Regions from separate parts of the Halalkalibacter sp. HAAS-P013 genome, predicted to be linked through region 2. Evidence: riboswitches for the same ligand, from Rfam matches in the RefSeq annotation. Region 2 holds a riboswitch; the other holds the start of a gene.
The links. A riboswitch is a leader RNA that binds a small molecule or an ion and turns the genes downstream of it on or off. The one in region 2 is predicted to bind thiamine pyrophosphate.
Positions count from the first base shown of each region.

Region 1 (15,671 bases), on a different contig from region 2:
ATGTTAGGAGCAAATATCGGGACTTGTGTCACGGCATACTTAGCTAGCATTGGTTCAGGGCGTAGTGCAAAGCTTGTTGCTTATGCGAATATTTGGCTAAATGTGTTTGGTGTTCTTCTTTTCATTCCCCTTATAGGGTGGTTAAGTACATTAGCAAGCAGTCTCACACCGATACCAATGATGCAACTTGCTCATGCTAGCCTTATCTTTAATGTGATTTGCTCGATCATTTTACTACCTTTTGTAACTTATTTCTCAAGGTTTGTGGAATGGTTACACGTAGATAAGTTAAATGCTTGAGGGAAAAGGTACCTGCTAACATTGTTGAGGGCACTGAAAAAGGTCGACTTTCACACCTCTTTCAGTGGCTTCTACATGTCACCAGGTGGTACCCTTTTGTCATTTAGTTTTGATAAGACTGTTGGCTGTAAGACATATCTTGACTAGATTGTCCTTGCCCTTGTTGGTTTTGCATTTGTTGTAATTTCTGCAGCTCTTGTTGCTGTTGCTGTTGGCTTTGAGTTTGCTGCTGCAATTGTTGTTGCGATTGATTGATTTGCTGAGCCATTTGATTCAAGACATTAATGGACTGAATTGATTGACTCACATTCCCTAACATTTGTGTTGCTTGTTGGATAGATTGCTGAAGGTCTTGGAACGTTTTCTGTTGTTGTTGCTGCGCTTGATTGCTAATTTGTTGCAATTGTTGTAATAATTGATTTGTTTGTTGTTGGTCTTGTCCAGAAGTAATCATTGAGTTAGCTTGCTGCTGAGTTGATTGAAGTTGGCTTAGTGTAGACTGCATCGTTTCTAAATGTCCTTTAAGCGGATCTAACTCTACTCCAATTTCCTCTTCAGCTTCCTCAGTCACATGCTCAATGATCTTTTTTGCGTCTTTTTCCAATGCAAACTCCTCCTTAAACGATTCATAATCATAATTTGCTGTTTCTGCTCGACCAACATAAACAGGCGCTGGTGCTGGTTCAGGTCTTGCCCTAAAGAAGTATGCAAGTGCACCTACTATGGCAACAAGCACAAAAACAATGAAGAATAACATTCCATCGATGGCAATGCACCTCCGATTTTCTTGCCCGGTGCCCCAAACCTATTGTTCAGGACAAAAGTTATTATGATCTACATCCCATTCGAATATTTAGAAAGAGTCATTCCAAAATTAGGAGTTAGTAAAAAGCTTGTAACGATCGGTTGGACTAAAATAATTTCTGAACAAAACTATTCTCTTTTTCCATTAGTTACAGGAAAAGTCTTGAATATTTCCCCATTCCTTACAAAGTAGCAAAAACTCTTTAATTTATACAACCAAAAAAGCGTTTTAACTCCCCCGTTAAAACAAGAGAAGGGGCTGCCTCAAAGCCATGAATAGAGGTGGCAATCGCTACTCGCCTTAAGAGGAGAAACCCACTCCTCTTAAGGCTTTTAAAAGATGAAGCGACCCCTCACATTGTTTCGGGGTCACTTCATAAGTCAAAAACCTTTTTGGATACCCCTCTTATCTGCATGAAATTTTATTTGTTTTTCATCCCAATAAAAGAATGAAGAAATTATGAACAGGGAAAAGTACGAATAGACACCAAGGAGGTTGATTATGACTCAACAGTTACATGAATTATCAGAGTGGTTCGAGTCTCATAAAGGAGAGACATTGCTCATTCGAAAGAACGAGCTATCTACGGGGTTGCAGCAGATTTTTGATATTGATCAAGTCACATTGCAACTTGATCATATTTCTGTTGTAAAAAACGTTTCAAATATTGACGATTACATTCCTAGTCAGGAACTTGTTCTACATGGCGAGGGCAGCATTAAAAGTGTTGAAGGAATGAAAGACCTACCACAAAACGCCTATGAAATTCCCCTTTTTGGCAGGGTAGTTACGACAAAGGAAAATAACGGATTAAAACTTGAAACTGAAAAAGCATTATATGAAATTTACCCTAATTAAAGAGGCTTTCTACAAGGTCCGTTTTTTGACCTTGTAGAAAGCCTCGAAGCAATGTGCGGAGTCGCTACATCTTTTAAAAGCCTTGAGAGGAGTGGTTTTCTCCTCTCAAGGCGCGTAGCGAACGGAGCCATTGCCACCTCTGTTCCGGACTTTTAGGACGCCCCATTGCAATCCTTTAAAAAGGTCCGTTCTTTGGCCTTTTAGACAGCCTTTTTAAATGAAATTCATGAATCATTCATTTCCTGAAGTTTCCTACCCATCATTTCTTCATTCATTGCTCCTATATGAATGTCTGTTATCATGCCATTTTCATCAATAAATAATGACGTTGGCATCGGACCAATTTGATAAAGAGAAGCTATTTCACCAAGTTCATCTAAAAGAACAGGAAATGTTAAACCGAGATCGACCGCAAAATTTTTGACATGATCACGGGAGACTTCTGTATTCGTTCCATTAATCGCAAGCAGGACAATATCATGATTTCTATAAAACTTCTCCATATCGGGCATTTCTGCTCTACAAGGAGGGCACCATGTTGCCCAAAAGTTGATCATAACTCTTTGCCCTTTAAAATCAGAAAGCGAGATCTCCTCTCCCTCAAACGATTGCAACACGAACTCCGGAGCTGTTTGCCCAACTGCAATCTTTACTGTCCCTTCACTCCCTCCCACCATCACTGCTTCATCTAGGCCCCCTAGTAACCCCCATCCGTGTATGCAGGTAAGAAGTAATAAGGTGAACAAACCTTTTTTTGTATTTTTATTGATAGTCCCTTCACTTGGTCTGATCTTTTTAGAACCAACTAACCCACTTAAGCAAATTAAGAAATAAAACCAACTTGGAACAGCGGCATCAAACATTCTAACTTGAAAAATGAGAGTTAAAACACCTAGTGCCATTCCATACAACACGGCTAATCGGATGAAGATCAACTGAGCACTGATCTTTTTTTGCTGCTGAAAATAAAAAAAGAACAACAAAATGAGGTTAATGATTGTTTGATAAAGACTAACCGGGTGTCCGTCTGAACTGAAAGGATAAAACGAAAAGTAAATTGATTCAAGGACGAGATAGCTAACAAAAATCGGAAGAAAAACAGTCACTCTACTTATATTCTCTTTCTTCGTTTTCCAAAAAACATAGATAGCTACCACTCCCCAAGCTATCATCCATTCATTTGTTCCACTAGGCATTGCAAGTACAGCAATAGGGTCAGAAATAGCAATCATCGGATACACAATAAGGGATGAAAACTGATAAACAATAAAAAAATAAATAAAACTATTCCAATACACTTCTCTTGCTTCTTGAGATTGGTAAAGCCCTTTAACTAATTGAATCGATAAGAACAATCCCACTATAAGCATAATTGCTAACGAAAGCCAAGTTTGCTTAATAATAAACGGACCAATTGTCCAAATACCATCCATCTGAATCCACCACCTTCACTAATTAGGTTCTATCATTTAATAGCAAATGTCAAAAAAATTGTTTCTACCAGATAAAACAAAGGGTTGCCTCAAAAGGTCTATTTTTTGGCCTTTTGAGACAACCCCGAAGAAGTCCTTCAAATCAATAATCAGTATTTGCTTGCTCTCCATTCACAATAGACACACCCGCACTAGCACCAATACGAGTAGCCCCTGCTTCGACCATTGCTTTTGCACCTGCAAGGTCACGAACGCCACCTGAAGCTTTTACACCAATATCTGGTCCAACCGTTTTTCGCATTAAAGCAATGTCTTCTACCGTTGCACCACCAGTAGAAAACCCAGTGGATGTTTTCACATAATCCGTTCCAGCCTTTACCGCTAGCTCACATGCACGTACTTTCTCTTCATCCGTTAAGAGACTCGTTTCAATGATGACTTTTGTTAACGCCCTCCCTCTTGCAGTAGCTACCACCGCACGAATATCTCTTTCAACAAGTTCATCATTCTTATCCTTTAGAGCAGCAATATTAATAACCATATCTACCTCTGTTGCCCCATTTTCAATGGCATTTGTTGTTTCAAAAGCTTTCACTTCTGTTGTCGATGCCCCGAGCGGAAACCCAATTACCGTACATACCTTTACGGGTTCTGCTTCAATTAATAACTCTGCAGCAAGCTTTACCCATGTAGGATTGACACATACAGATGCAAACTGGTATTCTTTTGCCTCCCTACATAGCGTTTCAATTTGCGCTTTCGTTGTATCTGGTTTTAATGCCGTATGATCAATTAGATTCGCAATTGACTTACTCAATTGTTAACATCCTCTCTTTACATAGTTATTTGTCCTTCAATAGCATAGAAGTACATGAGCGACGAGAAATTTCTACTATGTACGTATTGAATGAAAGTATTAGTCTTTTTATAGTCTCTCTTTCCTCGTCATTTCACTCATTTATTTCATCACAAAACCTCCATCAACGACCATACATTGGCCTGTAACAAAAGATGACCAGCCACTAGCAAAAAATAACACACTCCCAACAACATCATCTGGCTTAGCAATCCGATGTAGAGGTGTTTGGCCTTTGATAAGCTCCTTCACTTCCTCTTTTGTCGTTCGAGATGCATCAGTAGGATAGACGAGGCCTGGTGCAACACAATTAACTGTAATTCCAAATGATCCGAGGTCGACTGCTAGGTTTTGAGAATATGCGAGTACCGCCCCTTTTGCTGTATTATAATCATGATAAGGAACGATCGGCCTATAAACTAAATTACTAATCATATTAATAATTCTTCCAGATTTCCTCTCCTTCATAAGAGGGATAACATGCTTACATACATTATATGTTCCTTTTAAGGCTCCATCGATTTGACGTTGATAGTCCTCCCATTCAAGTTCCCAAGCAAGTTTTCTTTGATCTGGATCAAATGTATAAGCATGTAATGCATTGTTTACTACAATGTCAACCGAATCAAATTCTGCTATTATTTTGTCGATCATCTCTTTAACATCAGACTCGCTTGTCACATCTCCTTGTACAGTCATAGCATCAATATTATACGTATCCATTAAGTGGTTAGCGAGTTGCTCAGCCTGCCCTTTACTGTTCAAGTAGTTAATAATAATCGTTGCTCCTTGTTTTGCAAAGCTTTTTGCAACAGCTGCCCCTATTCCACGACTTGAACCCGTGACAAGGATGACTTTTTGTTCTAATTGTATATCCATTCGATCACCTAGTTTAATTGTTCTACTAATTCATTCGTTGTAATTTTTTCGATATTTACTCTTTCGCTTAGTAGACCTAACTCATAATAAGTTTCCTCTACTTCTTGTAAAATATCTACGTTCAACCAACCCAATCCTTTTTCAGCGACTTCTTCATTCGTTGATGTTTCATTACGGATGTTGATAATTTCAATATTTCTATAAACATCTTGACCATCTATAGCAGCAGTAACAGCAACTTCAGCCGCTTCTTTTGGATGCTCCATCGTATATGCTACACTGTCACGATACACCTGTAGAAAACGAATGAGCGCTTCTTGTCTTTCTTGGAACGTTTGTTCAGTAACAACAAACACATCAGCAGGAGTATTTAGTACATCTTTCACTTCAATTACATCGACTTCTCCTAATTCATTACGCTGAGCATCAAACAATCCTGTATCAGTTGCTGCTGTTGCTACTACTTGTTTATTCATTAATGGTCCAAAATTTAGTACGCCTGTTTCAATAAGATTCACATCATCTTCGCTCATTCCAGCTTGATGCAGGAGAACAAGCAAGTTCTGATACGTTCCGCTACTTCTACTGTATATGCCAACATCTTGTCCACGTAAATCTTCCATGTTCGTTATATTGCTTTCTTTGAGTGAAATTAAATTAAAGACATTTTCAGGATAAATGTTATAGATCACTCTCAATTCTTCCCCTTGTTCAAGCGCTAATAGAACTGCTTCCACATTCGCAAAAGCAATATCAGCATTGCCAGCAATAATATTACGAACTGCATCTCCTCCGCCAGCTCCAGGAATGAACTCAAAGTCGATTCCCCCATCTTCAAACCAACCTCTTTCTTCTGCTAAGTAAATGTTGGCTTGTTCGGTAATCGGTTGGCTCCAAGAAGCCATTCTTATTCTTTCAATTGATTGTTCTGCAACTTCTTCTTGAACCTCACTCTCTTCTTCAGTTCGTTCTTCTTCCGCTCCACAACCGGCAATACTTAAAGTAAGTGCGGCAAAACAAAAAGAAGCTCCGATTTTTTTGATAAATTGTTTCATTTCATTTCTCCCCTAGAATAACTATATTTTTTAAAAAAGATAACCTCAATCCAATTGATTAGTTGATACAATATAATTCCTTTGACAGTAAGCAAAATAAAAACAGAGAACATTAAGGTAGTATCGAGCATTCCTTGAGATGCAATAATTAGTGCACCTAACCCTTTATTCGCTCCAATAAATTCACTTATAACAGCTCCGACAACACTTAATACGACTGCGACACGTAATCCAGAGAAGATGTAAGGCATAGCTGTTGGAAGTCGAAGCTTTAATAGAGTTTGACTTCGTGATGCTTTTAGTGATCGAAAAAGCGCCAATTTATCTCGACTAACATGAGAAAGTCCTGTCACAGTACTTTCAAATAAAGGAAAGAAACAAACAAGGGCTACAATAACTATTTTTGGTGTATATCCAAAGCCAAACCACAATACTAATAGAGGTGCTAACGCTAGTTTCGGCATCGCTTGTGAAGCAATGATATACGGCTGTAATATTTCTTGCGTTGTCTTGGACTGTGCAACTAAAAACCCTAGACCAATCCCAAGAACAGTTCCCGCAAAGAAACCACCGAACACCTCAATAGACGTTGCTAAAATATGCGGATAAAAATATCCACTTTGAAAATGTTGTATTAAGTTGGCACCAATAGCTGTTGGGGCTGGTAGGATAATTTTTGAAATATCTTTTACATGAACAACCACTTCCCAGATGACAAGCAAAAAAAGAAATAGCAAAAACGAATAGATTTTCGTCACTTTCATTTTCAATGACCACCTAACCCTTCAATCGAGTTATGTAGGCCTTTCACCATTTCAATAAACGAGGCATCAAACTTTAACTCCTTTGGTCTAGGTCTTGCAAAAGGAACTTGTAATTCTTCGACGACCTGCGCTGGCTGTCCACCTAACAAAATAACTCGATCCGAGAGATAAGCTGCTTCTGTAATATCATGTGTGATGAATACGGTAGTCGTCTTATACTGCTTTGTCAATTTCATCAATTCTAATTGAAGCTGTTCTTTCGTCATCGCATCTAGTGCTGAAAAAGGCTCGTCCATTAACAGGATTTTAGGCTCCATCATGAAAGCCCTTGCCAATGTTACTCGAGACATCATTCCGCCTGACAATTCATGAGGATACTTATTTTGATGAATACCTAAACCAACAGAAGCAAGTACTTCCGACGCCTTATCTAGATCCTGTTGACTAGGTTTTCGTTTTAATTCAATTGGCATGAGAACGTTCTCTATCACATTCCGCCATTCTAGAAGAACAGGTTTTTGAAACACGTACGTAATTTCATCAAGTGGCTCAAAAATCACCTGCCCTAACACGTTAACCTCACCTTTTGTCGGAGTCAGCAAGCCGCCAAGCATTTGCAAAAGGGTCGTCTTCCCGCTTCCACTTTTCCCAATGATACTAACGAACTCACCCTTTTGGATTTCTAAATGAATATGATCTAGTATAGGCGCCTGGTCTCTGTTAAATTGCAGGGTAATGTCTCGACACGTAATGATCGTCACCTTTGTCACTTCCCTTAATCTCTAAATAAATCAAATAAATCCATTTGTTCTTCTAATGTAGATTCTACATCACAAAATCTGACTAAATCAGCTAAATGAAACCGACCATCATGATGCCAGCCAGGTTCAGGGTGCGGCATAGAGCCTAATGCACAAATTCGATTGACACCATATCCACCTAAAAGGTGAACAATAGAAGAGAAAGATTGAGGTGCACACCCAACTCCGACTGTTTGTACGAATCCCTTTACTTGATTCAAATAGCCCTTTATGTCATTTACATTGTCGATAGGTACAATGGTGACAAATCGGTTAAGAGGAGAGAACGGAAATTGATGATCTTCCCCTCGTCCACGATAGACCACGGTCCAATCTGTTCCATACTCGCTTTTTAAAAGACTAAGATCAGAATTGTCAAAGCTCTCAAATTCAATCGATGTCCGTAGTTTTACTATTGATTGTAGCTCTTCTTCTGTTAACCGGGCACGAGGATGCGTTTCCTGAAAATTGGCCATCTCATTCGCTAACATTTGGGCAAAATCTCGCGGTGAATATGCTCCTCCTCGCTCAATAAAAAAGACATGCGGAGAGAGACATCCTTGCTGATCAAACCATGAAGCATCACTAGCTGCAAGCTTTGCCGCTTGCCATGCTTTCGTTTTCTGTAAACACTCTTTCGTTAACAACCCAAAACTAACCTTATGACCATGCGCATGAAAGCTTGTCTGTGCAGGCACTTTCTGCCTAACTGTTTCAATCGTTTCTTTTCCACCATAAGCAATGACGGCATCAGTTGATTGGAAACTCACCTCTTCTAGTGACTGATTTCCACCTTTCCACCAAAGAATTGCTAGTGAATCTCCTAACCTTGGATCAATGTCTGCAATTGTTTTAGCAAACAACACGGGAAACAACGGTTCAGAAGAAGATACTTTTCCAAGTGTAGCTGACTTCAACATTATACCTGCAGCCAAACTCCAAAGCGGCAAGGCTGGAACATTTCCTGAAAAGATATGAGTGATAATACTTGGGCCGTAAGCTCGGCATACCCCTCCTGATTTTCTCGGACGAAATTCATCCAACACAAGAGGATTGGGAAAATCCTCTTCAATCATCCTTTGTAGTTTCACCTTGCGAAATTGGCGCAAATACCGGCTTAGAAATAAGCGAATCATTTCACGATCATAGCCTGTAATGACCGGTAAAAGTTCCTCAGCTAACTTTCTTAATTCATACTCCGGGTCTAACCATTTTTCAATCGCTTGATCAAACACATCAATTAGATCGTTCGTCCGAAGTGTGCTTACATAGTCCATTTGCTGCTGTTTCAGCTTGTCCATGACTTTTTGAATAAGAACTGGAGTGAGCTGTGGAACAGAGAGTTCAACTCTCTTGTCATAATTATCAAATACTAATTTTTGAATAGATGCTTCTGCAAAATCCTGCTCACACGAGAAGGGGACATGATAACATGCAAAGCTTAACGTCATACTGAATCTCCCCTTGATTGTTGAGCTGAAGCTAAAAACTGTTCGACAGCTAATGAACACCCTTTCGCCTCTGCACCTTCTGCTCGACCGAACAAATAAAACCCATTCCCCGCACTGACACCTATATCCTCTGTTAAAATGCCCATAACTGAATTCAAGTTCGCCAAATCATAGTGAACGATAATCCCTCTTTCTCCTAAGGATTTCTCCTCCATTCGTTCGATATCCATTACTACCGTTCTAACCCAATGGGGTCCATATTTCGTTGGGGTATGATACTCAACTTCGTTATGAAGTAAGTTTCCATCATACATTTGAGAGCTTAACTCTGTCATTCCATACATATTAAGACAATATTCTAAAGGTAACGAAAATAGCTTGCTCATCTCTTTTTTAAACTCATTCGGTTCCATTTCTCGGGAGCGTCCTTTTGCTCCACCTGTATCCATTAAACGACTTTTAGGTGGCAATTTAAAGTTCACATTCTTATTCCGACACTCATCTAATAAATGGATAAAAGAAAAAGTCGCTCCAATTAATAAAAGCGGTTCCTCATTTTTTTCCGCTTTTCGTAATTCTTCAATTAGTTTCTCTAATTGAAATTCACCTTTTGAGAAAACGTATAGACTATCTTCTGTTCCAAAGAATTGTTTAGCAATATGTAAATAATGTGCCAATGACGAATTTGGCAGCACTTCTTCTTCTGGAAAAAGAACAAACATTTTCACCTTTTCAAGATCAGGCATAATCGCTGACTTAAAAAAGGTCTTCATAGATAAATCATAGATGTCTAAATCTCGGTGATAGTTTTTTCCTCTTTTTTCGGGATTCGTTGTTCCGCTTGTCATAAATAACGCTTCTGTTTCCTCAATTGGATGACTTGTTAAAGTTGTTAATTTAAAGGCATCAATCGGGACAGGAGGGATCTCTAAAAAGTGTTTGATGTTTCTAGGTGAGACACGACGTTTTCTACAAAATTTTCGAAACGTTTGGTTGTGATTATATTGGAACTGAAAAACATTCATAGCCATTTGATTAAATTGTTCATCGCTGGCAGTAGGTTGATTAATAAATTTTCTGAGTTCTTGTTTTAATGTTTCATATGATGGTAACAATCTCTACACTCCTCTTCAACATAAACAAAACCGCTTTCTATCTCGAAAGCGGTCATCAATCTTCACTATGTTTTCTCAAAAAAATATAGCTGATAAAATGATGGCCACTTCCCTACGCTATGATTACATAGTTCAGGTTCAAAGGGTCTAAGCAATGCTTTAATCTCAGCCAACTTTGGCTCCCCTAGCGGTAAAAATCTAATATAGTTACTCAATAAATCATATCATTAATTACGTCTTATCGCTATAGTTGCCCAAACAGTGAAAAAGGGGCATCCCAAAAGGTCCGTTTTTTGACCTTTTGGGATGCCCCCGAAGCAATGCGGAGTCGCTACATCTTTCAAAAGCCTTGGAAGAAGTGGTTTTCTCCTCTCAAGGCGCATAGCCAACGGATCCATTGCAGCCTAGTTTCGGACTGATGAGACAGCCCCTTTTTTATCCATTCACAACTTGTACTGTTTCAGCTTCCTCTAACACGCGTACGAATTCGCCTTCGTTATAAGGATAACCCGCTTTTATAATTTTTACTTTTACAAGTTTACCAATCATCTCTTCAGAAGCAGGAACTTTTACTTTCAAATAGTTGTCGGTATATCCGATGAATAAACCACTATTTTTATTTTCCTTATCGCGCTCTTCCGGAATTACTTCAAGCACTTCCCCTTCAAAATGCGATGCGTATTCTTTTGCTAGCTGATTAGATAATTCGATTAAACGGTGAACACGTTCATTTTTAATCTCTTCATCAACTTGATCTTCCATACGAGCAGCAGGTGTTCCTGTACGCTTAGAATATGGAAACACATGTAGTTCACTGAACTTGTGCTTTGCAATAAAATCAAACGTTTCTTGAAACTCTTCTTCTGTTTCTCCAGGAAAACCAACGATGACATCAGAAGTTACAGCAAGCCCTGGTAGAACTTCTTTCAAACGATCTAAACGCTCACCAAAGAATTCCATCGTATACTTACGGCGCATACGTTTTAACACAGTATTTGATCCTGATTGCAATGGAATGTGCAAGTGGCGCACAACTTTATTTGAACGGTCAATCACGTTAATGACTTCATCAGTTAATTGACTTGCTTCAATTGATGAAATACGGATTCGCTTCAAGCCTTCTACTTTTTCTAAGTCTTCCAGTAAACGAGCAAGACTGTAATTCTTCAAATCTTCCCCATATCCACCAGTATGAATCCCGGTTAGGACAATCTCTTTATAACCAGCATGAACCAATTGTTCTGCTTGTTTAATTACTTCCTGTGGATCGCGTGAACGCATCAAACCACGAGCCCATGGAATAATACAAAATGTGCAGAAGTTGTTACAGCCTTCTTGTATTTTTAAGGAAGCACGCGTACGATCAGTAAAAGCTGGAACATCAAGCTCTTCATAAACACGTGACTTCATGATATTTCCTACTCCATTAATAGGCTCGCGTTCACGTTTGAACTGCTCAATGTATTCTAGCATCTTCACACGGTCTTGTGTCCCAACGACAATATCGACTCCAGGAATCGCCATAATTTCAGCAGGGGAAGTTTGAGCATAGCAACCCGTTACACAGATAACGGCATCAGGATTTTTACGGATTGCACGACGAATCACTTGTCGGCTTTTTTTATCGCCTGTATTTGTTACTGTACATGTATTAATGACATAAACATCTGAAGTTGCTTCAAAATCAACTTTTTCATAGCCTTCATTATGAAACAGCTGCCAAATTGCTTCTGTTTCGTAATGATTTACTTTACAACCTAATGTATGAAAGGCAACAGTAGGCATTAATATCACCTCATTAATTCGAAATGGTACGAAATCGCAGCAAGCACATAAAGAGATGCCGTTTCCGTACGTAATATCCGTGGTCCAAATCCACAAGCAATAGCACCTTGTTCAGTTAATTGACCAAGCTCTTCTTCAGTGATTCCACCTTCAGGTCCGATAATCACTAAAACTTTCTGCCCAAGCGTAACTGATGCTAACTGCTGAGCCAACTGAACTTGTTCTCCTCGCTTTGCCGATTCTTCATATGCTAAGATTACTACATCATACGAAGAGATTTTTTGTTTTAAGTCATTAAAAGAATGAACATTTAGGACCTCAGGAATGCATTCTCTATACGACTGTTCCGCGGCTTCCTTTGCAATTTTTTCTAACCTTTCAATTTTCTTGCCAGCTTTCTTTTGATCCCACTTTACGATCGAACGAGCAGCCGAAAAGGGAAGAAAAGCAAAAGCGCCCAGCTCCGTTCCTTTTTGAATAATTAAATCGAGCTTATCTCCTTTAGGAAGACCTTGTGCAATCGTTACTTGTACAGGGAGTTCTGTTTTAGGATCGAGCGTCTCTATTATGTCGGCAATGATTTCCTTATCCGAAAGATTTGATAAACGACATTTCACTGTCCTAGAATGATTGTCACTACAAATAACCTCATCACCAACATCCATCCGCATCACTTTTGAGATGTGCTTAACATCCTCACCTAGGATATGAACGGCTGTGTCTGTCATCTGCTCTTTTTTAACAAAATATCGTTGCATCTTCATCTTCCTTATTTTAAAGTGATATCAAAAAGGGACTACCTTTTTAGTCAAGCCTTACTTCTTCTTCGCAATAATGGCTACCCAATCATCCATTTCAACGATTTCTTCTATAACAAATCCACCGCTTGTGAGGGCATCTTTTACTTCTTGTTTCTTACGCTTAATAATTCCTGATGTAATATAAATTCCGTCTGGCTTAAGAACCGCTGCCGCATCTTGAACAAAACGAACAATAACTTCTGCTAATATATTTGCTACAACGATATCAAATGGTCCTTCGATTCCTTCGAGTAAATTGTTCTGTTTCACCGTTACGGTGTTATCCACTTGATTTAGCACGACATTTTGCTCTGCACTTTCAACCGCTACATAGTCTAGATCAAGCGCTAAGGTACGTTTTGCCCCTAGCTTTGCCGCAGCGATACTTAATACACCTGATCCTGTTCCAACATCTACAACTTCTTCTCCGCCTTTGATCACCTGATCAAGAGCTTGAATACAAAGAACGGTCGTTGGATGTGTTCCTGTTCCAAATGCCATACCTGGATCAAGTTCAATAATCGTTTCATCCTCCGACGCCTCATACTCTTCCCAAGTTGGAGTAATCGTGATAGAGCTGGACACCTTTACAGGTTTGTAATATTTTTTCCATGCTGTTGCCCATTCCTCTTCATGTACTTCGGCTATTTGAACTTTGTTCGAGCCAAGATCAATATCATAAGCAAGTAACCCATTGACTGACTCTTTTATTTCATCAAGCGTTTCTGCTAAAAAACTATTAACAGGGAAGTATGCTTTTACAATAACACCCTCTTCTGGATAATCATCAGGAGAGAGTTGGTAGATTTCACCGAAACGATCGCCCCACTCCTTTGCAAGGTCGATAGAGTCTTCAATTACAACCCCACTTGCGCCAGCTTCGTGCAAAATATTACAGACTGGCTCAACCGCTTCCTCTGTTGTATGAATACTAAATTCCGACCATTTCATCATTTCTACCAACTCCAGTTTTTAATTAATCACCTTTAAAGGCTCTTCTTACTTTTGCAAAAAAACCATCATTCTGTTCATCTGGTTGGCCACCAGACATCTTTGCAAACTCACGAATCATATCTTTTTCTTTCTCTGTTAAATCCTTAGGTGTAACAACACGAACTTTTACGTGTTGGTCACCTTGGCCCCGACCATGAACATTCGGTACACCTTTTCCACGTAAACGGAAGTTCGTGCCTGTTTGAGTCCCTGCAGGAATTTTAAGCTTCACTTTTCCGTTCAAAGTTGGCACTTCAATTTCGTCGCCAAGTGCAACTTGAGCGAATGTTAGTGGCATTTCACAATAAATATCATCACCATCACGCTCAAAGAATTCATGTGGTTTTACGTTAAAGACAACATATAAGTCTCCAGGAGGACCTCCGTTCACACCAGCTTCCCCTTGACCGGATACACGAAGTTGTTGCCCGTGATCAATACCAGCTGGTACTTTCACGCTGATCTTTTTGCGTTTACGTACCTTCCCTTTTCCACCACAGGTTGAACATTTATTTTTAATGAATTTCCCAGTACCTTCACAGTGGTGACAAACTCTCCGATTGACGACTCGACCAAATGGTGTATTTTGCTCTACATTTAATTGACCAGAGCCTCCACAATGTGAACACGTTTCTGGCTTTGTACCAGGTTTTGCTCCTGAACCTGTACATGTTTGACACGTTTCTTCTCTTGGAATTTCAATTTCCGTATCTTTTCCAAATACAGCTTCTTTAAAATCCAGCGTCATTGTATATTGCAAGTCTGCACCTTGACGTGGCGCATTCGGGTTACGGCGCCCGCCGCCTCCAAAGAACATATCAAAAATGTCACCAAAGCCTCCACCGAAGTCTCCAGCACCACCGCCGAACCCTTGATTCGGATCTGTATGACCAAATTGATCATAATGAGCTTTCTTTTGTGGGTCACTTAATGTGTCATATGCATCTTTTACTTCTTTAAATTTCTCCGTAGCGTCAGCTTCCTTATTGACATCAGGGTGATATTTACGCGCCAATTTACGGTACGCTTTTTTCACTTCATCAACTGAAGCATTTTGATCGACACCAAGGACTTCATAGTAATCTCGTTTACTCATGTCATCCACTCCCGACTCTTTTCCATAACGTTCATATTATCATCATCATAGCCTTGTTCGCAAGATGTAGGAAAGAAGAACTATTATCCTCTTTTTGGTATACATTCGTAGAAAAAGTCAAAGTCATGTAATCTGACTTTGACCTTTCTACATTGATTCGTCTTAGGTACTCAAATCCCTATTGACCTTCTTCATTTTATCGAACGAGCGATTATTTTTTCTCTTCTTCTTTAACTTCTTCGTAATCAGCATCTACAACATTATCATCCGCTTGGTTTGCACCAGCATCTGCACCTTCAGCACCTTGTGCCGCTTGAGCTGCTTGAGCTGCTTGCTCATACATCTTTGTAGATAAAGCCTGAACGATTTCTTGAAGCTCATCTTTTGCTGTACGAATTTCGTCAATGTTATCAGACTCAATTGCTGCTTTTAGCTTATCTTTTGCAGCTTCAGCTTTATCTTTTTCCTCTTGCTCAACGTTATCGCCAAGATCTTTAAGAGTTTTTTCAGTAGTGAATACTAGTTGATCTGCTTCATTACGAAGCTCAACTTCTTCGCGGCGCTTCTTATCTTCTTCAGCGTTCGCTTCAGCGTCTTTCACCATTTTTTCAATTTCATCATCAGATAATCCTGAAGAAGAAGTAATCGTAATAGATTGTTCTTTATTCGTACCAAGATCTT
Region 1 covers NZ_JBWQTU010000002.1:417,350-433,020, forward strand. Annotated here, with positions in the region: gene AC1FXP_RS06035 (Na/Pi symporter) at 1-300, shown strand, start outside; gene AC1FXP_RS06040 (hypothetical protein) at 404-1,057, opposite strand; gene ymzB (protein YmzB) at 1,607-1,963, shown strand; gene AC1FXP_RS06050 (redoxin domain-containing protein) at 2,188-3,396, opposite strand; gene deoC (deoxyribose-phosphate aldolase) at 3,539-4,213, opposite strand; gene AC1FXP_RS06060 (3-oxoacyl-ACP reductase) at 4,355-5,131, opposite strand; gene AC1FXP_RS06065 (ABC transporter substrate-binding protein) at 5,140-6,186, opposite strand; gene AC1FXP_RS06070 (ABC transporter permease) at 6,183-6,950, opposite strand; gene AC1FXP_RS06075 (ABC transporter ATP-binding protein) at 6,953-7,711, opposite strand; gene AC1FXP_RS06080 (acyl-CoA reductase) at 7,726-9,201, opposite strand; gene AC1FXP_RS06085 (LuxE/PaaK family acyltransferase) at 9,198-10,316, opposite strand; TPP riboswitch at 10,409-10,512, opposite strand; gene mtaB (tRNA (N(6)-L-threonylcarbamoyladenosine(37)-C(2))-methylthiotransferase MtaB) at 10,752-12,101, opposite strand; gene AC1FXP_RS06095 (16S rRNA (uracil(1498)-N(3))-methyltransferase) at 12,107-12,859, opposite strand; gene prmA (50S ribosomal protein L11 methyltransferase) at 12,917-13,852, opposite strand; gene dnaJ (molecular chaperone DnaJ) at 13,878-14,990, opposite strand; gene dnaK (molecular chaperone DnaK) at 15,202-15,671, opposite strand, start outside.
Region 1: it holds a riboswitch for thiamine pyrophosphate, as region 2 does, so the genes downstream of both, AC1FXP_RS06085 (LuxE/PaaK family acyltransferase) here and AC1FXP_RS18755 (ABC transporter permease) in region 2, are expected to answer to the same signal.

Region 2 (15,671 bases):
TCGATCCTCAAATGCCGTCGCACTGTAAGCAATGGTTAATGAATCAGGAGACCAAGATGGAAAATAGTTCTTCGCAAGTGGCCCTCCCCTTACTTCACTCATCCTGCCAGTTGCAAGGTCAACTGTAAAGATAATGGAGATGCTAACTCCTGGTGTCGTATATAGTGCATGCGTTCCATCATGGGAAAGACGAACATAATTGAGCCGACCACCCGTGTTTTCAGTAATTTGCCTTCTTCCTGTTCCATCCGTTCGTATTCGAAAAAGCTGACTGACCCCCGCTTGATCAGGCGCTTGAAAAAGTAGCTCCTCTCCACTTGGAAACCACTGAGCATCAGTCACACCAGGCTCAGCTATTCTTTCTGCTTGATGATTAATCACATCGTACAAAACAACCTCATTCTGCTTTGTATAAACGAGTATTTGACTATCTGGTGACCAATTTAATAAAACACTAGTCTCAACCTGATCGATTCGGGCAATTCCTGCTCCGAGCAAATCTACAACATAAATCACTCCACCTACTCCAACAAAAGCGATTTTCCGACTATCTGGTGACCAATAAGGTGTAGAAAACGTTGCCCCTATCCCGTTGGTAAGTTGTATACTCGCACCATCACGTGGATTATACAACCACAAATCGAATTCTCCCCCACGATTCGTTACATAAGCAATCATTCCCCGATCTCCGGGAGGCGCATACGGAATGATCAACCTCATCCCTGGAAACAAATCATAACTCGGGAGTTGATTCACTTGTCGTATTACTTCATAATTATTACGCCCTCCTGTAATTACATTAAATCGCCTAGCAATATGAAATAGAGTATCGCCGGGTTGAACAACATAATAGGGGTTACCAGGAGGAACTTTTATCAATTGACTAACTTGAATGTGATAAGGAGGAAGAAGACGGTTCGCTTCGATAATTACTTTTTGAGGAACACCGAAAAATTGCGAAATTGCAAAAACCGAACCCCCAGGCTTTACTCGAACCACATTCACCCCAGGAGGAACAGAAAGCTGCTGTCCCACATAAATCATATACGACGGACTAAGATTGTTTGCGGCAATCAGAGATGCAACCGGAAGCTCCCACCGCCTAGCAATATTATACAGTGTATCCCCAGGACGAACCGTGTAAAAAACTTGCATTATTACCCCCTCCGAATGAAAAAACTTTTTCAATTACTCAAGGAAAATAAGTTCAATTCATAGCGTATGCCTATATGCTATTCGCCTGAGCAACCAAAGATTCTTCCAAAAGATAAAAGTGCAACTTTATTATGTATCCCACGCTCTTAATCTCTTGAAAAAAACCACCTATAATAAAGTCTCGATACATAATATGTACATGACAAGGTAATAAAACTCCAGTACCGATTCCATTTTTTGTACTCTATTAGATCTGTGTATTTCTCTGTGAAGGTTTCTATTAAGGTAATTACACCACTATAACTAAAAACATAGATAGCCTTACTTATATAGCTTCTTTTTTCTGGATAATAGAGATTAAAAAGAATAGTGATCGCTGGATAAATAAAGAACTCAAAAGCAAAACTTGTTTTGTTTGATTTCTTAAAAAAAGAACGATATGGGTACTTAATTAATCCTTTCTCTACAACTAACAATCCAAAAAACCACGTCATAACCTGTTGAAATAAAAAGGACACATGAGCTTCCCTCATTTTATGACGAGGAACATATCTAAATATGAGAAACATTATAATCATGCATGATGCAGCAACTATTGAATCTTCTTTTTTTTTATTAAACATTTTATAAACATCCTCCTTTATGGGCATTACGAATGAAGCAGCTCTAGATTAAATTGTAAATGTTCAGAAGCGACTAGTCATATTATGACACAGATCGACAATAATATTTTGCGATTGCAAATAAAAAGGGTTCTCCCAAAAGGTGATTTGACCTTTTGAGAGAACCCCGAAGCAACGTACGGAGTCGCTACATCTTTTAAAATCCTTAGAGGAGTGGGTTTCTCCTCTCGAGGCAAGTAGCGAACCGAGCCATTGCCATCTGTTCCTGGCTTTTAAGAAAGCCCCTTAATCATTAATTGTTTTTTTCTCAAGATCTAAAATAGATGTGACACCATTAGTTAAACTTAATATCAGATGATGATTTAGCAACAAATTCACCGAATTGCTTTCCAATTAATTCATTACTCAGTAACGTTAAAACCTCCATCAGTTTAGATTGATCCTCCTTTGATATCCTATCAACCAGATGACAAATTTGTAAATCTGAGTTCGCAACATTATCATCTATAAAGTCTTTAACAACTTTTCGTCCTTCTTCTGTTAAAGCAACTTCTTTCGTTCGTGCATCATTTCCACTATTCACGACAACTAAACCTGATTCTTTTAATTTTATTAATTGCCTAAATATATTCGAGATGTTGGTTTGAGCTAAATAGGTAAGATCTGACATTCTTAAGTTTGAATCAAAATATAAAATCCAAAGAATACGAAAACCAGGAAACGTCAACTTTCTTTTTTCTACTTGTCTTCGTATGTCCTTTTCAATTTCAAAATTAAGCCCCCGTATCAGCGCAAATAGTGAATAACTATTTGCAAATTGTTCGTTCCCTTTGTTCATCTATCTCCCCCCTACCAGAAACGAGCATCCATAAAACGATCTAACAAATACAATTATTTCCAACACACTTCATTTTAAACTCTTAATAGTGTATAACGTGTTAGTATGAAAAGAAAAAACAGCCCAAAATGTTAGGCAATTTCCACTATTCATATTGACCCTAATCCTTCTATCCAACCGTGATCTCACGTAGATCCGCTATCTTTTCATTCAAATATTGTAAGTCTAACTCTTGACACACCTCTTTATTAAAACTTTTGTATAAATACCTGCTAAATTCCCAAATTTTCTTCTTCATAAGATCATCATTCTCTTCTGCTATCATAAAAAGCGCTTCATATGTAGCAAGCATAATAGATATATCGTCACGTCCATAATGACAAATTTGATAAAATGTTGCATACAACAGTTCATCTATTGTTATCTTAGGGGAAAACACTCTTACCCGCTTAGAATCCGAGTAAAGAATATAGCTGCCATCATGCTTGCATGCAGTGCCTAGAAGCTTACCTATATGTAGAATGCCATCTATCGCTGTATTAGGATCATTGATTCCTGGTGATAATGCTCGGAGTGTGACCTCGACAATTTTCTGGATACCGAAATCGACATCCTGCAAAATCGTTCGTTCATTTCCTAACTCAATGAACTTATGGATGTTTTCACTTGGCTTCTCCCCTTTATAATACAGATTAAACAATACTTTATTTGTTGTGACAAACGTCCCAATCGGTGGGATAATTTCAATTACAAGATCATGCTTCTTAGCTAGTTTATATAAATGGTTATACTCGATTAACTGAATATAACCAAACGTACGACTCTTCACTTCCTCAACCATGTAGTTCTCTAATAAGATATCAGGTTTTTCGTTAGTTAACGAAACGACTTGTCCTTTTACTTTTGATTTTAACCGCTCATGAGATGTTTTTAATGTCTGACGAGTTAGCTCGCTTATTAATTTATTAACTTGAATCGATGTTGCCACATGATGAATAAAATAGGCAAAAAAAGCTAAGCAAACAATGGAAATTAACACTCCAATTGTCCCAGCCATCACCTCATGCTCCAAATCTTCTCTCATAAAAAGTAACGCAAGAATGGAATACACGAATCCACCCATATAAACTCCAAGAACCCTCATAGTTACTTGATTTGTTACGAAATCAGAAAGCGTTCTCGGGGAAAACTGTAACGAATAGGTTGTTAATACAACCATAATGGTCGAAAACGTTATCGCAATCATCGTTAACAAAGCAGCGGCAAGAATTCCTAATATATTCTGAGCCAAATCAACACTAATCAATAAAGTCGGTGGTATCGCATTTTCTATTTTCTGACCATGAACCGTATCTAACCAAATAACGATTATTGCAAGTAAAGAAGCAACCAAACAATAGGCACTTGGGAGTAACCAAATGTTCTTTTTAACCTTCAAAATTAGGTAATAAAACAAAGCCTCCCACCTCCAGTATGATTATTTCCTTACTATATCCAAATTTTGAGCAGTTATTATAACCCCAAGTTAAAATAATCCATTATATTCCTAACAAAAAAACGCAATAGTTAGGAAATAAAAAGACGAAAGCTTGTCCTCTCGTTTTAATAACTAAGAAAAAATGGAGAATAAATCAACTTCTCTTTCATCAGAAACAATGATATACTAGTCTAGCGATGAGCTAATTTGCATAAGACGAGATTGATACGCCTTGTTAGGCAATGCACAATGTGGAGTGCTGTCTCTCGCAGCAATACGCACAAAGACGTCCTTTTGGGCGTTTTTTTGTTTTTTTAGTAACCTTTTCTTACTATCGCGCCACTATTTAGAAGTTCTTTACATTAACAAATAAAAACAATCCCAATCCTCTTTCAGAAAAATAGGGGGCAACCAATGATTGGTTGCCCCCTATAGTAAAATTCATAAAAAATTTATAAACATCCTATTCGCAAATATTATGTTTTTATAAGGTTCTTATTCACCAATGAAATAACATGACTTAATCGATCAAATCTCACCGGTTTGCTAAAAAGATACCCCTGAAAGATATCTCCCCCTATATTTTGCCAATCTGCAAATTGCTCTTCATCTTCAATCCCTTCAACAACGAGCTTAAATCCTAGGTTATGGGCCATCTGTCTAATTGGAATAATGACGTTTGTAAGTTTATTGTTTTTCATTAAACTTGTAATAAACCTTTTATCCAATTTAATATGATCAATTGGCAGGTCGACAAAGTCAGAAAAAGAAAAATACCCATTTCCAAAATCATCTAACGCAATTTTGTAACCTTTGTTTCGTAAAAATTGTAATTTTGTTTTTACATCTTCTCTTTTATAGATACTTATATTTTCTGTAATCTCGAAAAGAATTTGTGGTTGGCTTATACTTGCTTCCGTGATGATTTCTGAAATTATCTCTTCAAAATTTTCCATTAAAAGCTGATTTACCGATAAATTAACAGAAAAGAAAATTGGCTCATTTTTAGCTTCCATTTCCTTAATGCTCTGAACGACTTGCTTAATTACCCAAATAAAAATGTCATTAGCCAGTCCTATTTTCTCAGTTAATGGCAGAAATTCATCTGGACTGACCACACCTAGCTTGGAATGGTCCCACCGAATAAGAGTCTCAACACCTATTACTCTTCTTTCTTTCATACCTACTTGTGGTTGATATTCAATATAAAAGCTACCATCCCTTAAAGCATGCGGAAGATCAACTTCAATAACGACTTTTCGATAAGCGGACTCGTTAATATCCCCTTTATATAATTTGTACTTGTTCTTCCCTATCTCAAAAGCTTCATACATTTGAGATTTTGCTAACATCATCAAATCATCACTGTTCATATGATCATAAGGATATATACAAACGCCAATGCTCGTTTCTACTGTAAATTGATTGTTGCTATACGTATATGCTCCAGACAAAGTACCAATAATTCTTTCAACAATGAAGTTACATTCTTGTTCTGTCACATCTGTTAACAAGATCACTATATCAGTATCAGATAAAAATGAAGCAGTATCTATGTCCCTTATACTTGTTTTCAAACGTTCGGCTATCTGTTTTCGTAAAAAACTAAGAACATTCATTTCAACATGAGACTGAGACAATCTAACGTAACATACAGCTGTAGCTACTTTAAAACGATCACAGTAAGCCAAGTTCATATGTAATCGATCGTAAAGCAAATGTTCAGTTGGAAAACCTGTTACTTCATCTATTAATCCCAATTTATCTAAGGGGTTTTGCTTTTCCATTTAACCATCCCATTTTAGCAGCAAAGCGCTATTCGTTATTTACATTATAGATCTATGTAAACACTTTGTACCGGTACTGACAAGCATTTTTTTATAATCTAGCCACAAAAAAGACAGAAAAGTTTTGAAAGACCACTGAAAAAGTGAAAGTCACCTTTTTCAGTGCCCTCGGTTTGTCTGCCATCTTTTTAAGTAGTTTACATTAGTTCTCTTTTGTATTCACTTTCTTTCTCCTCGTTCTTTTCATTGCTTTTAAGAGGAAACCACCTTTGAATCTTCTCGGCTCATAAGAAATAATAAAGGCTTTCGGTTCATATTCTTCTATTAATAGAATGAGTTCATCTTCTCGACTTCTTTTCGTTAACAGTTCGAGTTGATAACGCTTACTATCTCTCCCTTCTCCCTCAAACACCGTAACTCCAAACCCTTCATTTCGTAGAAACGAAATCAACTCTTCATTTTTCCTTTCTAAATTAACAATCAAAGCCGTATAACCAATCGCTAATTTCCTTTCTACGTATGCACCCAGTAGGATTCCTATACCAAAACCAACTGCATAAACAATCATAGCGAGAGTAGACGGATTTCCAGATAGAACAATGGATAAGCCAAATACATAGACCAAACCTTCTAACACAGCAAGTTGCGCTGCAATAACACTCATTCCTTTCACGACAAAAATCGTTCTGAGTGTAAAGATGGGGACGTAAACCAACTGAAGTACTAAGATTAATAAAATCTCCTTCAAGCTCTCCCCCTCCTCTTGGCCATTATCAATACAAAGAAAATTAGACTTTCCTACAATATAATTTTATTAGCTGACATTTAGTACTGATTCCCCATAAAAAACACCTTGTTTTTACCCATACTCAGGTAGGTACATAATTTGTAGTAGTGTTTTAAACATAGCAAACCAGTAAGGAGCGGCCTTTTGTTCTTACAAAAACATGAAACCATTTAACATAGGACTACAAAACATAACCTCACCTTTATGTATAAAAGAGGAGATAATATAATATAACTCCCTAACCTTTCGTTTCACCCTTTTAAAAGATACAGAATTACTGAGAAAAACAAAAAGACATCAACGCCTAAACGTAATGCCTATTCACTATATTTTATGATGCTAAATTATTCCCTTTTAAAACCAAAGGTAATGTAATTTTAAAACAAGTGCCTTCTTCGTTCGAGGAGAGTAGTTGGATTGTTCCTTCATGACTTGCAATAATTTGCTCAATTATAGTCAAACCAAGCCCCGTTCCAGCTGCTTTGCTACTTACAAATGGTTCAAACAGATTAGATTGAATCTCATCAGGCACGCCTCTCCCATTATCTTTGATGAAGATGTGTATCTTATCCTGATCAACCTCAGAGGAAATCGAAATCTCACCTTTTTCTTCCATTGCCTGAATACTATTGATAATGAGGTTAAGAAACACTTGCTTCATTTGATCAACATCAATATTCAGTGTAATGGAGTCTAATTCAGAACGAATGAAGATATTTGACGAGTAATTGGAATGAATAAACGGCATTATTTCTTCAATAACATCAGTTAAATTAGCCTTCTTCTTATTCAAATTAGGTTTAGCCAGCATCAACATATCTTGAGCTATGCTATTAATACGTTGGATTTCCTTTAAAATAAGTAACGTATGGTACTTATTTCGCTCACTCTCTGAAAACTTACTATTCATCAATTGTATAAATCCTTGAATAACCGATAAAGGGTTTTTAATTTCATGCGCTGCTTTCGATGCTAATTCACCAGCTAATGCTAACTTTTCTGTACGAAGGACCCTTTTCTCTAGTTCATCTATTTCAGACACATCAACAAAATAAAAAATTCTGCCAATAACATTCTTGTTATCTACTATAGGTGATTGAGAGACCAATAATACATATGATAGATCCGATGCCTGAAAAGATACTTTTCTCGTTCGAAAAAATTCTTCAGAATAAAACAAATCCCAAAACTCTTTATTTACTTGAGAAGTCACTTTTTCTTTATAAAGACTGTTTATTTCTACCTCATCTAAGTTCGTTACCTCTTTGGCCTTTCCATTTAATTCAATCTCACTATTTTGGTTTTGCACTGTCATAATACCTATTGGAATTGACGCTAGAATTTGCTCACGAAATAACTTTTCACTTGAGAGGTTATCAAATGACTGCCGTAAGCTTAGAGACATTTGATTAATGGCTTCTGTGAGTTTTCTAAACTCATACTGGTCGTCCGAACCAATCGTTACTCCATACTGCCCTTTCGAGATACGCCCTACATCTCTTACTAAAATATCAATTCTACGATAAATCCTCTTAAAGAATTGAGAGGTTATGAGATACATTACAAGTATTGAAATTGATCCTGTCACAATAATAAGAATAGCTTGTCGAGTAAGAGGCTCACTCATTTTCCCATAGTTAAAAGCCGTATAAATTACTTGATCAGCCCCAAAAGGAAGAAAGACTTTATACAATTTCTTTCCATTAACCTCTTCTATATAAAAAGTCTTCTCGGGATTGGTTACCATATTTTTTAATACATCAAGGTCTTGCTCACTTTTATAATCATATGTACCATGAACAATTTGTTTTAGCGGTGGATACAATTGGTCCTCAAATGATGGGTCAACGAAAATTTTTGGATTTAAAATAGCGACTTCATCCAAATATGGGTTGTCCGTTTTCATCTGTTCCATTATCGAACTCGGCCCTACTTGATTTAACAAATCCTCAACTTCATCTACTTCTATATAAGGATTAATAATATATGAAGAACCAGGAGGGTGATAATAGCCATATTTGAAAAAAACCGGTTCTCCCTGTTGTGATCCCGACTGAGCAACTGGTAAAACGAGAATATGGTTATCAACTAAAGAGGCTCCCTCTACATAAACTTTCTCACCCTTTAATAGAGTGTCTATCGTTTCATAATAACCATATTCCTTGAAACTAAATCCAATCTCATGAAGATCGGTTGATCGAACACCTACAATATCATCTCCTTCTCTAGCAAACAAAGTAATCCCAGCTAATTCTAACTCTTCTCTTAACACTAGTAAATCTTGATTTGTTATATCTTCTAACCTTTTTTCCTGTAATCTTTCTGCTGCATGTTTTGCAAAAGAAATTAATTTCAAATCAATTTGATGCTCTAAGGATTTTGCTGCCAAGTTCGTGTTTTCAACTTCACGTTTTATACTTTGAGCCGTCAAAGTTGATTGCTTATTTACTTCAGATACAATCTGTAAATTATTAAAATAGAGCAAAATAGATCCCGATACTAAAACTAGAATCAGAGACGCTAAAAGAACCCGAACCAAAAAGAGGGTTTTTAACGTTGCATTCTTCTCTTTCATAATAAAATCCTTCCCATGCCTTAGTCTTGTAAGTTTCTTTAAAACTTCTATTACTATAGTTATCTATGTTAAATTAAATCACGCAATAGACATTCATAGATTGGAAACATTTACAATTTCAGACCTAAACAATATGTCAGAATACTGCGCAAAATACAAACACTGAACTCATTTTATGTAAGCCAATTAACCCATTTCACCTAATTATTATTAGTAATAATCATAAAAACAATTAATTGCCCCTAAGAAAGCTAAAAATAAGCTACTTCTTAGGGGCTAATAATACATTCTTTAAAAAAGCTCATCATAATCAATATTATCTACCTTTTTAGCAATCTCAGTCGTCAGTTCTTCTGAAAACTCTGCCATAGCTGTTTGAGTTGACCCTCTCATCATATTGAATTGATTGTTCTTAATGAAGTTACTAATCGGTTGCTTCAATGATTGAAATCCATTTTCACGATTCGTTAGAAGGCCGTAAGCCGCTACTCCAATTCCTATTCCTAATATTGAGTACATCACTCCTCCACTGTTATTGCGTCTAGCTCCAAATATTTGCTGTGTCCTCCTTCCCAAATTAAATACAGATCTTATCCAGCTAATGTGATTGATCAAGGAATTCATCATTTAGGTTTCGTAGTCCCCTTTCCTTCATTTAACTTTATTATTTTGATTTCTACATTAATTATGAGGAAGAATTTTGCCTAAACCTAATCAGCGCTCTTGGCGAACTCCAATTACCAATCTCCTGGACATACTCTACAGCAAAACCCATCCACAGTAATTGGATGGGTCGTATATTATAACTTCATCTTACACCGGCCACTTCTCTAACGTGTAAGACATCTCCCAAAACATATACTCATACCTGCTGCTTGTAACAAAAATAGCTTCCATACGTTGCTTTTCTTCTTCTGAAGCTTTTTCTGCCCATTCATCCAAACGGTCTATTTGTTCCTTTACTAACGTTGCAAACCACTCGTCACCATACGTATCAATCCACTTTTGATAGACGGGATGTCCTGGAGTAGAACCTTTATACTTTTCTCCGATTTCCCAATACAACCAATAACAAGGAAGAATTGCAGCAATGACTTCCCCTAAAGAACCCTTATACGCAACAGAAAACAAGTGGTTCGTATAGGCTACTGCCGTCGGAGCAGGTTCAGCCGCCATATGACCTTCGTTATTCTTTTCTAATCCTAAGTCTTTGGCAAATCCTTCATGTAGCATATGCTCTGCATCAAAGGTTGATTTAGCATGAAATGCCATTTGCGATGTCGTATGAAAGTCTAGTGCTTTCGCAGCCCCAATGGATTGTACTTGAGCAAATTTCGAAAGATAAAAGGAATCTTGTTGCACATAATAACTGAAACATTCGATTGGCAATGAGCCATTAGCTACTCCTGTAACAAATGGATGCTCAAAGCTTGCATTCCAAATAGAGTCTACCTTTTTACGAAGTTGTTCTGAAAATTTCATATCATTCATCCTCTCTTCATCATCTATTTAGTTCATTTCGTACAGAGCGTTCATCAATTGCCTTTTTAACTCTAAATATTCAGGAGTGACGGTCATTTCCTTTTTCCTTGGTCTTGGCAATGGCACCTTTACTTCTAGTATGACTTCAGTAGGACGTGGTCCTAACACATAAATACGGTCTGATAAAAAGATTGCTTCATCAATACTATGTGTAATAAATAAGACTGTCCGTTGCATTTGACTCCATATATGCAAAAGCCAACTATGCATTTTCTCACGAGTTAACGCATCTAACGCGCCAAAAGGCTCATCTAATAGCATGAGTTCTTTTTTATGCAAGAACGTTCGTAGTAGCGCAGCCCTCTGCTTCATTCCTCCTGATAACACATCCGGATAATATTGCTCATATCCTTCTAAACCAAACAAAGGAAAAAGAGTAAGGGCCTCTTCTTTTGCTTGTTCTGTTTGGTGTCTTGTTACCTTAGGACCTAGAAGGACATTTTCAAGTACAGTTTTCCATGGGAACAATAAGTCCTTTTGCATCATATAACTGCTATGCCCACGTTTCCCTTTCATATCCTTACCGTCAAATAAAATTTCTCCCTCATAGGGAACTTCAAGACCCGTAATGAGATTAAACAAGGTGCTTTTGCCACAACCACTTGGTCCAATTAATGAAACAAATTCACCTTTTTGAAGAGAAAGGTTTATTCTTTTGATGACAGGTTGCCCGTCAAACGAATGACAGAGATTACGAATGCTGATTTCCATATCGACTACAACCTTTCATTAAGGCAAGAACGTATTTGTCATCGCTTCTTCTGTTACTTCTGTTTCAATCAAACCTGCTTCAAGCAGCCACTCTGAAAAATCATTCCAAATATGTTCCTCTTGAATGCCCCATTTTTCTGCATCCCCTTTGTAGCGTGGACTTAGCCACTCTTGTGATGCACGAATCAGTTCTTCATTTGTTTCTGGGCTAGCTGAAATTAAGATTTCCGCTGCTTCTGATGGCTGCTCAATCGCAAATTCATATCCTTTCGAGACAGCTCTTACAAATTTTTCAACTAACTCAGGCTGCTCTTCAATCACAGCTTCACTGCTAAAAATAACCGGCGAATAATAATTAAAGACAGGATCAATATCTTTCAGATAAATCATATTAATGTCCTCACCACGAACTTCAGCTTCAATTCCTGTCCACCCATAAAAAATCCATTGAAAATCTATGTCTCTTTTCGTATTAGCAAAAAAGTCAGCAGATCCAACGATGACATTATCTACCGAAGAAGGATCAACCTCATGCTGTTTTAATACGGTTTCCAAAATCGCCTCTTCTTCAGCACCTCCAAATCCACCATATGTCTTTCCTTCAAAATCCTCTGGTGAAGTAATCTCTTTTTCCACTGGAGAAGCAAAACCAGATGTGTGCTCCTGAATGACTGCAGCAATCGAAACGACTGGAATACCGGTTGATCTAGCAATTGTAACGCCTGTCTGAGATCCAATCCCAAAATCAGCTTGTCCTGCTGCTACAACTGGTACGGCACCTTCCATGGCTGGTTCGATAATTGTTAAATCAATCCCTTCCTCTTCAAAGAACCCTTTTTCTCTAGCGACATAAATACCCGTATGATTTGTGTTAGGTACCCAATCTAATATAAACGTTGCTTCCATTAACTCTGTAGATTCGGACGGTGCCTCTTCCCCTGCTTCAGATTCAACTGCTTCCCCTTGGCTTGACTCTTCTGCTTGGTTACAACCAACTAACGCAAGCATGATAATGAAAAACAAAAATGCACTTAGCTTTTTTGACATCGAACTCTCTCCTCAACTTAATTCGTTTATTTTTTTTGAGACTTGTGTTTCCACGGCATCATGAGTCTGCCGAGTAAGACAACAACTAAAAATAAAAGGCAGCTCAATAGTGAGATAAGCACAATAACGACGAATACCCTATCTGTCGCAAACGAGCTTTGAGCTTTGATTAGATAAATTCCTAATCCAGAACTTGCACCGACCCACTCTGAAATCACCGCTGCCAATACACTATATGTAGCGCCAATTCTCAATCCTGTAAATAAGTAAGGTAATGCGTGCGGGAACCTAACAGAGGAAAATACCTGCAGGTGCGATCCCCCCATCGACCGAACAAGTCGGATCATATCGCGATCACTTGATTGCAGTCCCTCAACGAGACTAACGACTACCGGAAAAAAAGTGACTAATGCGACGACGAGAACTTTAGGCAAAATTCCATATCCAAACCAAATAATGAGCAAAGGTGCAATCGCTATTATAGGAATCGTTTGCGAGAATAAGAGAATCGGATAAAAACTTTTACGTAAAAGCGGTGAAAAATCTAAAATAAAAGCCATTACTAACGCAACGATAATTCCTAATAAGAAACCAAGCAGCGCTTCTTTTGTGGTCATCCAGATATGTTCAGGTAATAGATGCCACGTGTCAAATAACGTAAGAACGATCAAGCTTGGCGCTGGTAAGATCCAGTTTTCAACGTCCCAAATCCACACAGCCACTTCCCACACGACAAGAAACATAATAATGGCGATGATCGCTGGAGCAGCTGAACAGATCGACTGACGCAAACGTTCCATGAAACCCTCCTTTCACAAAAAAAGTCTACACACCACAGAGGCGTGTAGACTTTACATGTCAACATGTAATTCTAATAAACATCCCTCCGCTGGCATTACCCAGATCAGGTTAAAGGGTCGATATCTTCATCGGGATATCCTCTCAGCCAACCTCATAGCTCCCCTATTACTATTCATAATTTTTCCTAAGAAAGCTTATCACACATTTTGACTTTGTGCAATATTCCGTTCTTTCAAACTATTTAATACAATTAGCCCCCCTAAGTCAGAATGGAGCAATCACTCGTCTTGACCCATGTGAACCTTTTTCTCCTTGCTATAACAGCGAACGGGCTTTCATCTGCTTCATAATGACTCAATTCTCCTAGAAAGCCTGAAAAATGAGACGAAAATCCTAACGATTTCCGTCTCATACAGTGTGTATCTTAACCCTTTTCCCTCTGTTATAAAGATCTTACTTTTCAAAAGCCCTCTAACACTTCGCATTATATGGATGTAAATGGACCTTTCTTTAAATAATGAACAAAAATCCTGCTCATGATCGGATAAAGGAGTGAAAAGAAAATCATATTCCCTATCGCATGGTTTGTGTCAAATGGGAGCCCAGCTAAGTAATACGCTATAAAGCGATCGCTAATGAACAGCATATTCAGTGAGATGACAAATCCATAAAAATAACCACAAAATCCTGCGTACATGATTAGAACAAGGAAAGGGATGCCCCACTTTGTATGAACTCTTCCCATCCAGCCTGAGACAAGCCCAATCACGGACCAAGAAATGATTTGCCAAAAGGTCCATATGCCTGTTCCTAATGTCATATTCGTTAATACCGTACTGACAAAACCTAGAATGAGGCCATTGACCGGGCCCATAAACATCGCTGTGATTATAATAATGGACGTAACCGGTTGAACATTAGGAATATGAGCAAAAGCCATTCGGCCAACCACACAAAGGGCACTGAGCATGGCTAGCAACGTAATTCGGCGAATTGACATGCCTATTCAATCGAAGCGTAATGAAAATGAATCAAGTCTCCATGTTCAAGTTCGTATTCAGCTGCCCCTACTAACGCTTCTTCTCCGTTGATCGTATAGAGCCAATAACTTGATGTTTCATCATCTGCTTCAATTTCGTTAATTCCTGAAATAAACGCACCTTCATACGCTGTTGTAATGTCATAATGTTCATCCATCACATCCATAAGCGTTTGTCCTTGTTCGAACGATACCGTATCCTCACTTAGGATATTTTCAGGTTCTTCTTCACTTATCACAATCGTTGCATAGGTTTCCTCTACACCCTCTGCCCCTTCTTGTACTTCCTCAGTAGCTTCCTCTTGAACCGGTTCTTCCACCGCTTCATTGTTTGCTCCACATCCCGTTAACGTGAGCAAAACTGCAAATAAAATAGAAAACAAATATCTCATTCCCATTCCTCCTAAACTTGTATCAATAGTAGTTTGTCCGCGTTACTTGTAAGCATGTATTCAAGACATATAGGCCGGGTGAACAGCCTTTTGGCATCATCCTCCTACCTTCCTTTTTACACTCGGTTCGACCTGCTGCATGTTTGTCAGCTTAAAGAAAGCAATAGCCCCAAGCATTGAAGTAAAAAACAAAATGGCTCCCATCGGTACCGCCGTCGTTTCGTTAATCCCAACAAGTGGGGAAACCATTGAGCCGAGGAATAAGGAAAGCGTACCTAGCACCGCACTCGCGCTACCCGCACGGTGGCCTTGATTTTGCATCGCCAAAGAAAAGGTACTTGTTGTGATCATCCCCATGGAAGTCATATAAATAAAGATTGGAATTACGAGTGTTGCCAGTGGTCCTTCAACGATGGTCATTACTAGCAGGAAAGACGTAGCACTTACCGCGATGATTACCGCAATACGTAACAAACTTCTTTCATGAACAATTCCACCTAAGCGTCCGATAGTAAAACTCCCTAAAATAATAGCAAGCCCATTAATGCCGAACAACACGCTGAATACCTGAGGAGACACATCATAAATCCCTTGATACACAAAAGGAGTTCCAGCAACATAAGCAAAACTTCCGCCATGGATGAAACCAACCGTTAATGCGTACCCAATGAAAGATCGATCCTTAAACAAGCTTCCCATTGTCCGAACAGAATGCCCAACTGTACTAGGAATTCGTTTTTCCGGAGGCAACGTCTCCTTTAATTTTAGCGCTACAACCAATACAATGAAAAGACCAATCAAGCTTAAAAAGTAAAAAATCGAACTCCAATTAGCAAATGGCAAGAGCAAGATCGCTCCCCCAGCCATTGGTGCCGCCATCGGTGCAACTGCATTGAT
Region 2 covers NZ_JBWQTU010000015.1:7,252-22,922, forward strand. Annotated here, with positions in the region: gene AC1FXP_RS18700 (LysM peptidoglycan-binding domain-containing protein) at 1-1,155, opposite strand, end outside; gene AC1FXP_RS18705 (CBO0543 family protein) at 1,302-1,805, opposite strand; gene AC1FXP_RS18710 (MarR family winged helix-turn-helix transcriptional regulator) at 2,113-2,616, opposite strand; gene AC1FXP_RS18715 (DUF2254 domain-containing protein) at 2,786-4,072, opposite strand; gene AC1FXP_RS18720 (putative bifunctional diguanylate cyclase/phosphodiesterase) at 4,570-5,880, opposite strand; gene AC1FXP_RS18725 (DUF2179 domain-containing protein) at 6,083-6,628, opposite strand; gene AC1FXP_RS18730 (sensor histidine kinase) at 6,999-9,242, opposite strand; gene AC1FXP_RS18735 (hypothetical protein) at 9,534-9,761, opposite strand; gene tenA (thiaminase II) at 10,056-10,724, opposite strand; gene AC1FXP_RS18745 (ABC transporter ATP-binding protein) at 10,752-11,495, opposite strand; gene AC1FXP_RS18750 (ABC transporter substrate-binding protein) at 11,514-12,542, opposite strand; gene AC1FXP_RS18755 (ABC transporter permease) at 12,569-13,342, opposite strand; TPP riboswitch at 13,406-13,517, opposite strand; gene AC1FXP_RS18760 (ECF transporter S component) at 13,828-14,343, opposite strand; gene AC1FXP_RS18765 (DUF4430 domain-containing protein) at 14,346-14,774, opposite strand; gene AC1FXP_RS18770 (Bcr/CflA family efflux MFS transporter) at 14,871-15,671, opposite strand, start outside.